Regions from separate parts of the Bacillus mexicanus genome, predicted to be linked through region 1. Evidence: riboswitches for the same ligand, from Rfam matches in the RefSeq annotation. Region 1 holds a riboswitch; each other region holds the start of a gene.
The links. A riboswitch is a leader RNA that binds a small molecule or an ion and turns the genes downstream of it on or off. The one in region 1 is predicted to bind S-adenosylmethionine.

Region 1 (4,154 bases):
TCAATAATGCTGAGCCGTCTGAATCCAAATCCAACGTGCTCATCATGGAAATATCCATCACTGTCAGGACCGCGGTGAACGATCATTTGGTTCATTTGTTTGATTAGTTCTTCTTGATCAGCGGTTTGAGCTAACGGATGCTTGTTAAAAACCCCGACAAATCCACACATAGTATTGCCTCCATAATTAAAATTGTCATCATTGAACCCCTATTTATAGACGCTGTGAATAATATTTGGTTTCACAGTATGTAAAAAAATAAACATGAATACAACGATAAAAAAGGAAAGCCGCTTACCAGTAAGCGGCTATAAAATTATTCTCCTAACGCTTCTTTACGCAGCTGCTCCGCCTTGTCTGTACGTTCCCACGGAAGATCAACATCGTGGCGTCCAAAGTGGCCGTATGCAGCAGTTTGTTTGTAGATCGGACGGCGTAAATCAAGCATTTTGATAATGCCGGCAGGTCGTAAATCAAAGTTATTGCGAACAACTTCAATCAGTTTTTCCTCAGAAGCTTTTCCGGAACCGAAAGTGTTGATTGAGATTGACACGGGCTGAGCAACACCGATCGCGTAAGCAAGCTGCACTTCGCAAGAATCTGCCAGCTCAGCCGCAACGATGTTTTTTGCAACATATCTTGCTGCATATGCAGCAGAACGGTCTACCTTCGTCGCATCCTTACCTGAGAACGCGCCGCCGCCGTGGCGTGCATAGCCGCCATACGTATCAACGATGATTTTGCGTCCTGTAAGTCCAGCATCCCCTTGAGGCCCTCCGATAACGAAACGTCCTGTAGGGTTGATGAAATATTTTGTTTCCTCATCAATCAGCTCTTCAGGAACAACCGGGTTGATCACATGTTCTTTAATGTTACGCTGGATTTGCTCAAGCGTAATTTCAGGGTGATGCTGAGTTGAAATGACAATCGCGTCAATGCGAACAGGTTTGTTCTGTTCATCGTACTCAACTGTTACCTGTGTTTTGCCGTCAGGGCGAAGGTACGGAAGAATATCTTCTTTACGGACTTCACTGAGGCGGCGGGCCAATTTATGAGCAAGTGAAATTGGAAGAGGCATTAGCTCTTTCGTTTCGTTGCACGCATAACCGAACATTAAACCTTGGTCACCCGCACCGATCGCTTCAATTTCTTCGTCGCTCATTGTGCCTTCACGGGCTTCAAGCGCTTGGTCTACACCCATCGCAATATCAGCAGATTGCTCGTCAATTGATGTTAAAACTGCACAAGTTTCCGCATCAAATCCGTATTTCGCACGTGTGTATCCGATCTCTTTAATGGTTTGGCGAACGGTTTTCGGAATGTCAACATACGTAGATGTTGTGATCTCTCCGCTGACAAGAACTAAGCCAGTTGTCACAGATGTTTCACAAGCAACACGCGCGTTAGGGTCTTTCTTTAAAATTTCATCTAAAATGCTGTCAGAAATCTGGTCACAGATTTTATCCGGATGCCCCTCCGTAACAGATTCTGATGTAAATAAACGACGATTTTTACTCATGATTTGCTTCCTCCTGCACAAGGCCTCCCGAAAGACCTTGTATATATGATACGGAACTCGCTCCCTCTTATACAATGAAACGTTATATTAGAGAATGTAAATTGGCATATTTATGAAATAAAAAAACCTTTTCCATCGAGGAAAGGGTTTGGTCTTTGTGCCTTTCACTCTTATCGCTCAAGGAATCATACAACCTTGCAACAGGTTAGCACCTTGGTTGTCTCACACAATTGAACATAATAAATAACAGAGAAACCGGTTGCTGGGCTTCATAGGGCCTGTCCCTCCGCCAGCTCGGGATAAGAGTATCCGCTCAATGAAATATCTTATCGTAAAAAGGTTTGCAATGTCAATATGATTCAAAAGAAATAGGCGCCTATATCAAGGGAAAAGATTGGAATATGCATACACAAAAAACGATAAATAGTATAGACTATTTAAAAATATATGTTATACTAATTCACAATTAGCAAAACACAAAAAAACGATAAAGGAAGGTTTCATATGAACTCAGTTGATTTGACCGCTGATTTACAAGCATTATTAACAAGTCCAAATGTGTGTCATAATTTATCAGCAGCACAGCTTACAGAAAAAGTATTATCCCGCAACGAAGGCATTTTAACTTCTACGGGTGCTGTCCGGGCGACAACAGGGGCTTATACGGGACGTTCACCTAAAGACAAATTTATCGTGGCGGAAGAAAGCACGAAACATAAGGTCGATTGGGGTCCGGTGAATCAGCCGATTTCAGAAGAAGCATTTGAGCGGCTGTACGCGAAAGTCGTCAGCTATCTGAAGCAGCGAGATGAGCTGTTCGTTTTCGAAGGATTTGCCGGAGCAGACGAAAAATACAGGCTGCCGATCACCGTCGTAAATGAGTTCGCATGGCACAATTTATTCGCCAGACAGCTGTTTATCCGCCCGGAAGGCAATGATAAGAAAACAGTTGAACAGCCGTTTACGATTCTTTCTGCACCACATTTCAAAGCAGATTCAAAAACAGACGGCACACATTCCGAAACGTTTATTATTGTCTCTTTCGAAAAGCGCACGATCTTAATCGGCGGAACAGAGTATGCTGGGGAAATGAAAAAATCGATTTTCTCCATTATGAATTTCCTGCTCCCTGAAAGAAATATTCTATCCATGCACTGCTCCGCCAATGTCGGTGAGACAGGTGATGTCGCCCTTTTCTTCGGATTGTCTGGCACAGGTAAAACCACCCTTTCAGCCGATGCTGATCGCAAGCTGATCGGCGACGATGAACACGGCTGGTCTGACACAGGCGTCTTTAATATTGAAGGCGGGTGCTACGCTAAATGTATTCATTTAAGCAAGGAAAAAGAGCCTCAGATTTTTAATGCGATCCGCTTTGGGTCTGTTCTCGAGAATGTTGTTGTGGATGAAGGTACGCGGGAAGCCAATTATGATGATTCCTTCTATACTGAAAACACGCGGGCGGCTTATCCGATTCATATGATTGACAACATTGTAACTCCGAGCATGGCAGGCCACCCGTCAGCGATTGTATTTTTGACGGCTGATGCATTCGGAGTGCTGCCGCCGATCAGCAAGCTGACGAAAGAACAGGCGATGTACCATTTCTTGAGCGGCTATACGAGCAAGCTAGCTGGAACCGAACGCGGTGTGACGTCTCCTGAGACGACGTTTTCCACATGCTTCGGCTCACCGTTTTTACCGCTTCCTGCTCACGTCTACGCTGAAATGCTCGGCCAAAAGATCGATGAACACGGCGCAGACGTTTTCTTGGTCAATACCGGCTGGACCGGCGGCGGCTACGGCACAGGCGAACGCATGAAGCTTTCTTACACGAGAGCGATGGTCAAAGCAGCGATTGAAGGCAAATTAGAGGATGCTGAAATGATGACTGACGATATTTTCGGCCTGCACATTCCGCTTCACGTTCCTGGCGTTCCTGATCATATCCTTCAGCCGGAAAACACGTGGAAGAACAAGGAAGAATATAGAGAAAAGGCAGCTTACCTCGCAGAAGAATTCAAAGAGAATTTTAAAAAGTTCGCACATACAGATGCTATAGCACAGGCAGGCGGCCCTCTCGTTTAACAAACAAAAGCCAAGAGCAATAACGCTCTTGGCTTGTTTTAATTAACAGAATGCAGTGAAGTCAGCTTGTACGTAATGAGGGTTCGGCCGTCTTCCCATTGAAGCTTCTGCACTTCAGCTGTGCCTGACTTTTCGCCGAACTTTGTTTTCCGCACATCCATCGGAATCTCCATGGGATACACACGATATCCGTCTTTCTCTAGCGTGAATATATTTTCATCTATGCGCACTTCTTTTCCTTTTGTCACAATCAGTGTATTAAATTCAACAGGCATTCCCAAAGTGAGATCCCCTTTCGTTCTCTTTTCCTTTTATCATACCATATTTCACCCTCAGCGGTTTTTCATCCATTGTGTAAGCTGCCGCACGATACGCCGGTTTTCTTTTGGCGGAAAATAATGTGTGAATGCACTGTAATACCACGTCTCCACCGGCTTATGCAGCTGTTTTAGCTTCTCTTCAAATAAATAGGAATGCTGAATCGAAACGTTTTGGTCTTTTGCTCCATGAATTAACAGCACAGGAGCCTGGATCTTATTTACTTGAT
Region 2 (4,154 bases), 1.3 Mb from region 1:
TTAATCTGAATGCTTCTGCCGCCCAAGTTAAATACTCATCCCAATCACGGTTTTTCAATGGAAGGCCTTCGCGCAGCGCCGGTTCATCGACTTGGATGATTTGAATGCCTGCGTCTTCAAGGGCTTTTACTTCTTTGCGAAGGGCAAGCCCGATTTGGAAGGCGATTTCTTTTCTCGATATATCATTTCGAGGGAAAGACCAATTTAAGATTGTAACAGGGCCCGTCAGCATTCCTTTCACATGCTTGGAAGTCAATGACTGTGCATAGACTGTGTCTTTCACTGTCATCGGTTCAATAAATTCAACATCTCCGTAAATGACTGGCGGACGGACACAGCGTGAGCCATAGGATTGAACCCAAGCGTATTTTGTGAAGGCGAAGCCGGCCAGCTTTTCACCGAAGTATTCGACCATGTCAGTCCGTTCAAATTCACCGTGAACAAGGACATCAAGCCCTAATTCTTCCTGAATGTCAATCCATCGTTTTGTTTCGGCATTGATAAAGTTTTGATACTGTTCATCAGACCACTCATTTTTCCGCCATTTTTGGCGCGCGCTCCGCACTTCAGCAGACTGCGGGAAGCTTCCGATCGTTGTCGTCGGCAAAAGCGGAAGGCCGAGCGATTCATTTTGCAGGGCTAAACGTTCTTCAAACGGAATCGGGCGCTTAAAGTCATTAGCGGTTAATTGCTCGAGCTCTTTCTTTTGTTCGGAATTTGCGCCTGTTGCAAACTGTTTGAGTGCTTGAATATCAGCTTGCGCCTGCTGAATTTGCTCACTGATCGCCGCTTTTCCTGATACTAAACCTTCTTTCAAAGCTGTCAGCTCGGCTAGCTTTTCTTTTGCGTAGGATAATCCATTCAGTAAATCCTTCTCCAAATGCTCGTCAGGGTGTTTCGCTACAGGCACATGCAGCAGGCTGCTGGAAGGCTGAATCCACAGTTCATCCACTTTAGCAATGCTGAGTATATGGAGAATGGCATCGAGACGTTCATCAAGATCCGCTTTCCAAATGTTGCGTCCGTCAATCACGCCGGCTGCCAGCACTTTGTCTGTCGGAAAACCGTGTGTTTTGAGCTGTTCCAGATTTCTGCCTTTATCGTGGACGAAATCAAGGCCAATTCCCTGTACCGGGTAAGAGATCAGCTCTTCATAAGCATCAACAGAATCAAAATACGTTTGCAAAAGCACATTCAAGGAGGAAAGCTCGCTTGTTATGCTTTCAAATAATTCTTTTGCGCTACGGACATCCTCGCTAGAAGCTGTAACAAGCGCCGGCTCATCAATTTGAACCCATTTAACGCCTTCTTCCTCAAGCTCTTTTAACAGCTGTGCATATAACGGGACAAGGCGTTTTTGGATTGCTTTTGCTTCAGATGGTTTATAGCCTTTGGCAAGCGTGACAAACGTATAAGGGCCGACAATCACCGGTTTTGTCTCAATACCGTATTCCTGTTTGATCCTGCGGTAATCTGTGAGCTGTTTGTTTCGTGTCAGCCGGAACTCAATGCTTTCGTCATATTCAGGAACGATGTAATGGTAGTTTGTATTAAACCATTTTGTCATTTCACTGGACACGGCATCTTTTATTCCGCGGGCAATAGCGAAGTATGTATCGGTAGCGTCAGTCAAATGTCTGAATCGTTTCGGTATCCAGTTGAAGCTGACTGCTGTGTCGAGTACATGATCATACTGTGTGAAATCAGAAACAGGCACAACATCAATCTGCTGGTCAATTTGTGTTTTTACGGCAGATAAAAACAGGTCGTCGATTTGCTTTAAAAACGTATCTTTATCATTGCTGCCTTTCCAATACGCTTCAAGCGCTTTTTTCCATTCTCTGTTCAGTCCGATTCTTGGAAACCCTACATTCGATGTTTTGATGGTTGTCATTGTTTCTCCTCCTTTATATGTAAAACACTCTCGTTAACCCGCGGATACAGGCTGCTAAGAGGTTTTCTCACAACAAAAAGCCTCTTTCCCATGAGAGAAAGAGGCTTTTCTACGTAAAACACTGCCTCTCTCATCTCTCAGACACAATCTGATGGAATTAGCACCGTGCCTTATGAGACATCAGTCTCGGCGCGAAAAGCAGTGCGCCCCATTTCACAATGGAATTACGGTCGGTTGCTGTTGGGGTCAAAAGGCCAATCCCTCGCCCAACTCTCGATAAGAGAAAATGTTATGAATTTTTTAAAAGTTAAATCATTTGTTGGTAATCTTAACAGGAATCCAAATTCACTGTCAACATAGAATCGAAAAAATATTTTACAGTATTTTCATTATATTATATAAGAAAAATAATTTTATAGGGTCAGCAAATGTGATTGCTCTGCCTGTTCTGCAAGCTCATCTAGAACAGTTAAATACAGGAATCCATTGCCTGCCAGCGTTTTAGCAATATCAAGCGGAAATGTTCTGCGGATCAGCTGTGCATAAACCTCAGATTCAGATAGCTTTCGTTGAAATGCTTCTTCCTCAAAGCTTTTGATTAAAGCGAGCGCTCCGCTGACATGGGGGGCAGCCATTGATGTGCCGGTAAGCTTACCGTACTTTTTGTTAGGGAGGGTAGATAATATTTGTTCACCCGGAGCGACAAGATCAATTTCCTTATTAGCGTTTGAAAATTCTGATAATTTACGCGCTACGGAAACAGATCCAACTGCAATGACTTCATTATATGCCGCAGGGTAGGAAAGCTCTTCTGTGCGTTCGTCGCCGTCACCTTCATTCCCCGCTGCGCAAACGATGAGCACTCCGCTTTTAACGGCATTTTTCACCGCTTCTTTCAGCTCAGGTACATCGGTTGGTCCGCCAAGAGACATTGAGATAATATCGACTTTCTGTTCTACAGCATAGTTAATGCCGTTAATAATCCATTCGTACTGTCCGCTGCCGTTTTCACCACCGAGAACCTTCACAATCAACAGGCTTGCCTCAGGGGCAACTCCAGAAATCCCGCCGTTTGAATCATTGGCTGCAACAGTTCCGGCGACGTGTGTGCCGTGTCCGTTGTAGTCGGTAATTGCATCTTCCTTGCCGCCGTCGTCATCCGTAAAATTCTTTCCGCCGATGATTTGGGTTTTTAAATCAGGATGGCTTGCGTCGCATCCAGTGTCCAATATAGCGATTTTTACATTTTTTCCTTTTACCCCTTTTGCCCACATTTCTGGCGCCTTAATCACTTTAATGCCCTCAGGAAGCTCGTTTACATCCATGATCTGCTCATTGGTCACATACGGGATCAAGCGGATTTCACCATTCATAAAAAAGCCCTCCTTTTTTATGCTTTCAAGTGGATACAAGGGTGTTACCTCCTATTATATGAAAAAAACAATCGTTCAGACAGAGTCATTTGAATCATTTTGAAAAAATAGGATCCCGTCGAAATAATCAATTATTTTCAAAAAAACAGCTTTAATATGTATGACTGGGATTCAGCCGTCGGTCAAGTTATAATAATGTTAGGGAAAGGAGCATTGTGATGAAACTGAATGAAAAATTATATGCATTTTTTTCAGAGCATGTGGAACAAATGGCCGAGGAATGGATTGATACAATGGAGGAAAGCGATCCGAATTCGCTTTACGCCTTACATAATGCGTCAGTAACGGAAGAATTGAAAGAGCAGGATAGAGAATTTTACCGACATTTGAACTACATGTATGTTTTACCGGAAAAACAATTTCTCGAAGAATTTCAAGAGTGGGTCATTGAGCTGACGGACGATCAAAAGCATCTTAATACTCCGGTTCAGTATGTCATTCGGGAGTTTATGAGAAATCGGAGATTATATACGAAGTATTTTGAGAAGTTTGCAGAAGAAAACGAATCGGCGTTTGAATCGGGAGAGAAACAAAAATGGGCTGATTTGATTGTCAAAGTCTTTGATTTCACCATTTATACTTTCGTTGATCACGCTGAAACAAATGCCAAACAGCAATTAAACGCTCAGAGAGAAATGATATTGGAATTAAGCTCACCTGTTATTACCCTGAGCAAGTCAACAGCTTTGCTTCCGCTTGTCGGTGACATTGATACCGAACGGGCGAAGTTTATTTTGGAAAACACGCTTCAATCTTGTGCAAAAAGACGTGTGGAGAATCTGTTAATCGATCTGTCAGGTGTTGTGATAGTTGATACGATGGTCGCG
Region 3 (4,154 bases), 1.3 Mb from region 1:
AGCAGTTCATCAAGTTTTGGATTGTTGTCTGACAAGGAAATAACATCCTGTGCTTTGTAGCCGCGGCGGGCCGAGATATCTTTAATTTCAGCTTCAAAGGTATTAAGAATTTGCTGTTTTTCTTCTTCTGTCAAATTATATTTCTCTGAAAGCTGGTCGGGGAGCTTCGCGATATCCCATTGTTCATAAATCACCTCTTGACTGTCCAAAAAGCTTGCTACTTCCTCTTGATTTTCAATCGTTGTATTTGCCTCATCATGAATTCGAATTGTCGCCATTTCAGTTCCTCCCTTTTATGTAACCAGCTGGTGCTGGAGTGTTTTCAATTTCAAATGGCAGCTGAACAAAAATTCATATGCTTCGAGTATTCTCTTTGCTTCAAATGCTGTTTTTCCCCAAGCTGTAATACCGTGATTCCGGATCAGCACAGCCCCTGAATCTTCTGAAATCTCTTCTGCAAACAGTGCCGCAAGCGTCGGAATATGAGCCGGATTTTCAATGATCGGTATAGACACTTCCGCATTCTCTTCCCACAGGCCGAGCGCTTTTATGATTTCCTGGCCTTTGAATGTAATTTTCTTTTGTTCTCCGTATAGCTCTGATATCACATTATTGTTTACTGTGTGAACATGCAGGCAGCAGCCGGCATTGGTTTTATTGTACAAATGTATGTGCAAAAGCGTTTCTGCTGAAGGCTTCAGTGAATGCCCTCTTTCTGCGGGCTCTCCGTTTTGATTCACCAGCAGAAAATCATCAGCTGTTTCTTTTCGTTTATCTTTTCCGCTTGCGGTTACGAGAAATGTGAAAGGCTCATCAGAAACTTTAATAGACAGATTGCCGCTCGTCGCCGGAAACCAATCTCTTTCTGCTAATTCCCGCTTTACTTCAGCAAGTTCTTTCCAACGCTCTTGTTTTGCAGCCATTCCTGTACCTCCTTTACATTCTCAATACTTTTTCTTATCTCATAAAAGTCTTGATACGGAAGATGATTCAAATGATGTTCTCGGCATTCGTTTAATAAATAATCCCTTGCAAAGCAAAGGTCAGACAGCTTTGCCGCCTCCACATCTGTAACCGAATCACCGATCATGATGATATATTGATTCGGTTCAGAAAGTTCACGTATCACAGTCGGCTTACAGCACCCGCATTGATTGCTGCATGTTCCGTCGCAGGAATGAGGCCAGTCAATATGAATATAGTCATTATCAAATGACGCATGGTTGCAATAAATATGGTCTTTCTCCACAATGCCTTCAAGCAATGGATATACAAAAAAGTCCATTCCTCCGCTTACGACATAAAACGGCAGCTTGTTCTCATTGATAAATGCAACAAATTCCTGAAATCCTTCTCTGATTTTCGCGTCTTCTAATACAAATCTTGTAATCTCTTCTTTTAAATGGCTTGGCAGAAGGCCGAACATCCGACCGACACCTTCCTTGATCGACAGTGTTTTGGAAAGCACGCCGTCTTTTAACGCCGTCCACTCTGGCGGAGCGAATGTTTTCATGATGCTTATAATGTTGTCGTTCATTGTGATGGTTCCGTCAAAATCACAAATAATTAAAGGCTTTTGAGTCATACAGCTTCAACCTTCCCCCATTTATCTAGCGCGAGCTTTAGATCTTTGCATTGCTCGGCTTTTTCATCAATCAGCTGTGCATCTAAAACCGCATCAATTATGGCTCTGAACGCTTTGCCCCCGCCTTGGGCGCCGTTCGGATGTCCATGTACGCCTCCTCCGGCGTTAATAATATGATCTATGCCGAAATCCCGCATCAAAAGCGGCACCATGCCGGGATGAATGCCTGCTGACGGAACGGCAAATGTTTGATTAAAGTCATCCTCTCTTACACATTCCTCGTGAATCGCCAGCGCATCCTCTCTTGGAAGCGCAACAGAACCATATGGAGACGGAAAGAGACTAAAATCGGCACCGCAATACCTGTTTAATTTTCCGAGCAAAAGGGCGTGAGAAAAGCCGTAAAAAGGAGATGACGTAAATGCCCCGCTAACCGCTGGATGTGCCATAATCGGAATCTGGATTTCAGGATCTTCCGCAAGGCTTTGCATGACATCCAAGCCGTAAGCGAAGACATTAAACAAAAGCGCATCCGCCCCTAATTCGGCGGCGCGTCTCGCTTTGTCTTTCAGATCAGCCGTGCGGCCCGTCAAATTCACCGCGTACAGTGTTTTATGTCCGGTTTGTTCATATGTTTCTTTCAATATTTGCTTTCCCTCAGTAATTCTTGTTTCAAAAGGCGCCAAACCTGTTTCAAAGAAAATTTCATCGTCCTTAATCAAGTCAACTCCGCCAAGCGCCTGCTGTCTGAGCTGTTCTTTAATGTCACTCAGATCTCTGCCGATAACCCCTTTAAAAATGCTCATTAACAGCGGCCTCTCAAACTCTCCCAGCAGCTTTCGGATGCCGTATACGCCAAACTTTGGCCCCGGCAGCGTGCGCTTAAATGCTTCTGAAAAATGCAGATCAAGTAATTTGATTTTTCCGTCCAGCGACAGCTTGCCAAACACTGTTGTCAGCAGAGCCGGGATGTCCTGTGAGAAATTGATCTCAGGATAGGCAATTGTGATGACCGCTTGTTTACCTGATGCAGGAGTTCCTTCTCTTTCCTCGACCTTCAGCACACGCCCCTTATGCTTTTGTATTTGCTCTTGTTTCACCAGAGGCAGATCTGTCCATGAGCCTACTGTCAATCCTGTCGCGATTTGTTCTGCTTTTTTCTCTATTTCAGCTCCCGGTTCTGTCAGGAGATATGTTGCCAATAACTCACTCATGCCAGAGCTCCTTTCATTTTCATCCATATAAAAAAACCTCTTCAAACAGCCATCCGCGTCTAAAGAGGTTTCGTTTCTCGTCCGAATCTTATCTCTCAGCCGCCAGCTGCAAGAATTAGCACCGTGCTTTACAAAGTCGGTTGCCGGGCTTCATCGGGCTCGTCCCTCTGCCTGCTCTTGATAAGAAAATATAGATTTTATAAATTATTTTGAATTATCCCACCGTTACAGAATCTTGTCAATGCTTTTTCGGGTAAACAAATTCAGTTTCCCAATTCGATCAGCGGCTTCCTTAAGTCTTTCTTCGCTTGTCAGCAGTCCGACTCTAATATAGCCCTCGCCATATTCACCGAAGCCGTTTCCAGCGGCGACCGCCACATTCGCTTTTTCCAGCAAAAGGTCTGAGAACTGCTCAGACGTATAGCCTTTAGGTACAGGCAGCCATGCAAAAAATGAACCTGCCGGAGCTGTCACCTCCCAGCCGATGTCCCGGCATGCTGTGATCCAAGCGTCTCTCCTGCTCTCATAGCGGGCATTTTGCTCCGCCACACATGTTTGTTCAGCTAGCAGCGCCGCTGCAGCTGCCTCCTGGGTCGCTTTGAAAAGACTGACAAACATATGGTCTTGATAAAGATTGATCGCTTCAATGACCGAAGCGTTTCCGACGGCAAAGCCGACCCGCCATCCTGCCATATTATACGTTTTTGACAGCGTGTAAATTTCAATGCCGATATCCTTTGCCCCTTCAGTCTGCAAAAAGCTTAACGGCTTGTTCCCGTCAAACCCTACAGCGCCGTAAGCAAAATCGTGTACGACACAGATTTCATTTTCTTTCGCAAAATTCACGGTTTCTTCAAAAAATGCAGAAGTAGCAACAGCCCCGGTCGGATTGTTCGGATAATTTAAATACATTAATTTCGCCTGTTCCCTCACTTCAGCAGAGATGCTGCTGTAATCAGGGAGAAACGCCCTCTCTTTTACGAGCGGCATCATTTCCATTTTCGCTTTTGCAAGCATGACACCTGACCAGTAATCAGGATAGCCCGGATCAGGAACTAAAATCGTATCACCGGGGTTTAACAAACATTGCGGGAGCTCAACCAAACCAGCTTTTCCGCCGAATAATACAGCGATTTCAGTTTCCGGGTCAAGATCAATGCCATATTCTCTTTTATAAAATGCTGCGGCGGCTGATTTTAGACTATGTGAGCCGCGAAAAGTTGAGTATTTATGATTTTCAGGATCAGCAACAGCCCGTTTCATTTCTTCGACGATATGTTTCGGAGTCGGCTGATCCGGATTTCCCTGTCCGAGATTGATGACATCGTGTCCTTCTGCGAGCTTTCGATTCACTT

Region 2: linked by a shared signal. The riboswitch ahead of metE (5-methyltetrahydropteroyltriglutamate--homocysteine S-methyltransferase) and the one ahead of metK (methionine adenosyltransferase) in region 1 are both predicted to bind S-adenosylmethionine.
Region 3: linked by a shared signal. The riboswitch ahead of mtnW (2,3-diketo-5-methylthiopentyl-1-phosphate enolase) and the one ahead of metK (methionine adenosyltransferase) in region 1 are both predicted to bind S-adenosylmethionine.

What each region holds. Positions count from the first base shown of each region.
Region 1 covers NZ_JBCEYV010000001.1:22,520-26,673, reverse strand. Annotated here, with positions in the region: gene asnB (asparagine synthase (glutamine-hydrolyzing)) at 1-170, opposite strand, end outside; gene metK (methionine adenosyltransferase) at 317-1,519, opposite strand; SAM riboswitch class I at 1,687-1,825, opposite strand; gene pckA (phosphoenolpyruvate carboxykinase (ATP)) at 2,024-3,607, shown strand; gene AAGG74_RS00240 (DUF2584 domain-containing protein) at 3,646-3,888, opposite strand; gene AAGG74_RS00235 (alpha/beta hydrolase family protein) at 3,940-4,154, opposite strand, start outside.
Region 2 covers NZ_JBCEYV010000001.1:1,344,659-1,348,812, reverse strand. Annotated here, with positions in the region: gene metE (5-methyltetrahydropteroyltriglutamate--homocysteine S-methyltransferase) at 1-1,894, opposite strand, end outside; SAM riboswitch class I at 2,022-2,177, opposite strand; gene AAGG74_RS07120 (S8 family peptidase) at 2,308-3,267, opposite strand; gene rsbRB (RsbT co-antagonist RsbRB) at 3,486-4,154, shown strand, end outside.
Region 3 covers NZ_JBCEYV010000001.1:1,312,549-1,316,702, forward strand. Annotated here, with positions in the region: gene AAGG74_RS06945 (1,2-dihydroxy-3-keto-5-methylthiopentene dioxygenase) at 1-278, opposite strand, end outside; gene AAGG74_RS06950 (methylthioribulose 1-phosphate dehydratase) at 294-923, opposite strand; gene mtnX (2-hydroxy-3-keto-5-methylthiopentenyl-1-phosphate phosphatase) at 881-1,585, opposite strand; gene mtnW (2,3-diketo-5-methylthiopentyl-1-phosphate enolase) at 1,582-2,799, opposite strand; SAM riboswitch class I at 2,885-2,986, opposite strand; gene AAGG74_RS06965 (pyridoxal phosphate-dependent aminotransferase) at 3,025-4,154, opposite strand, start outside.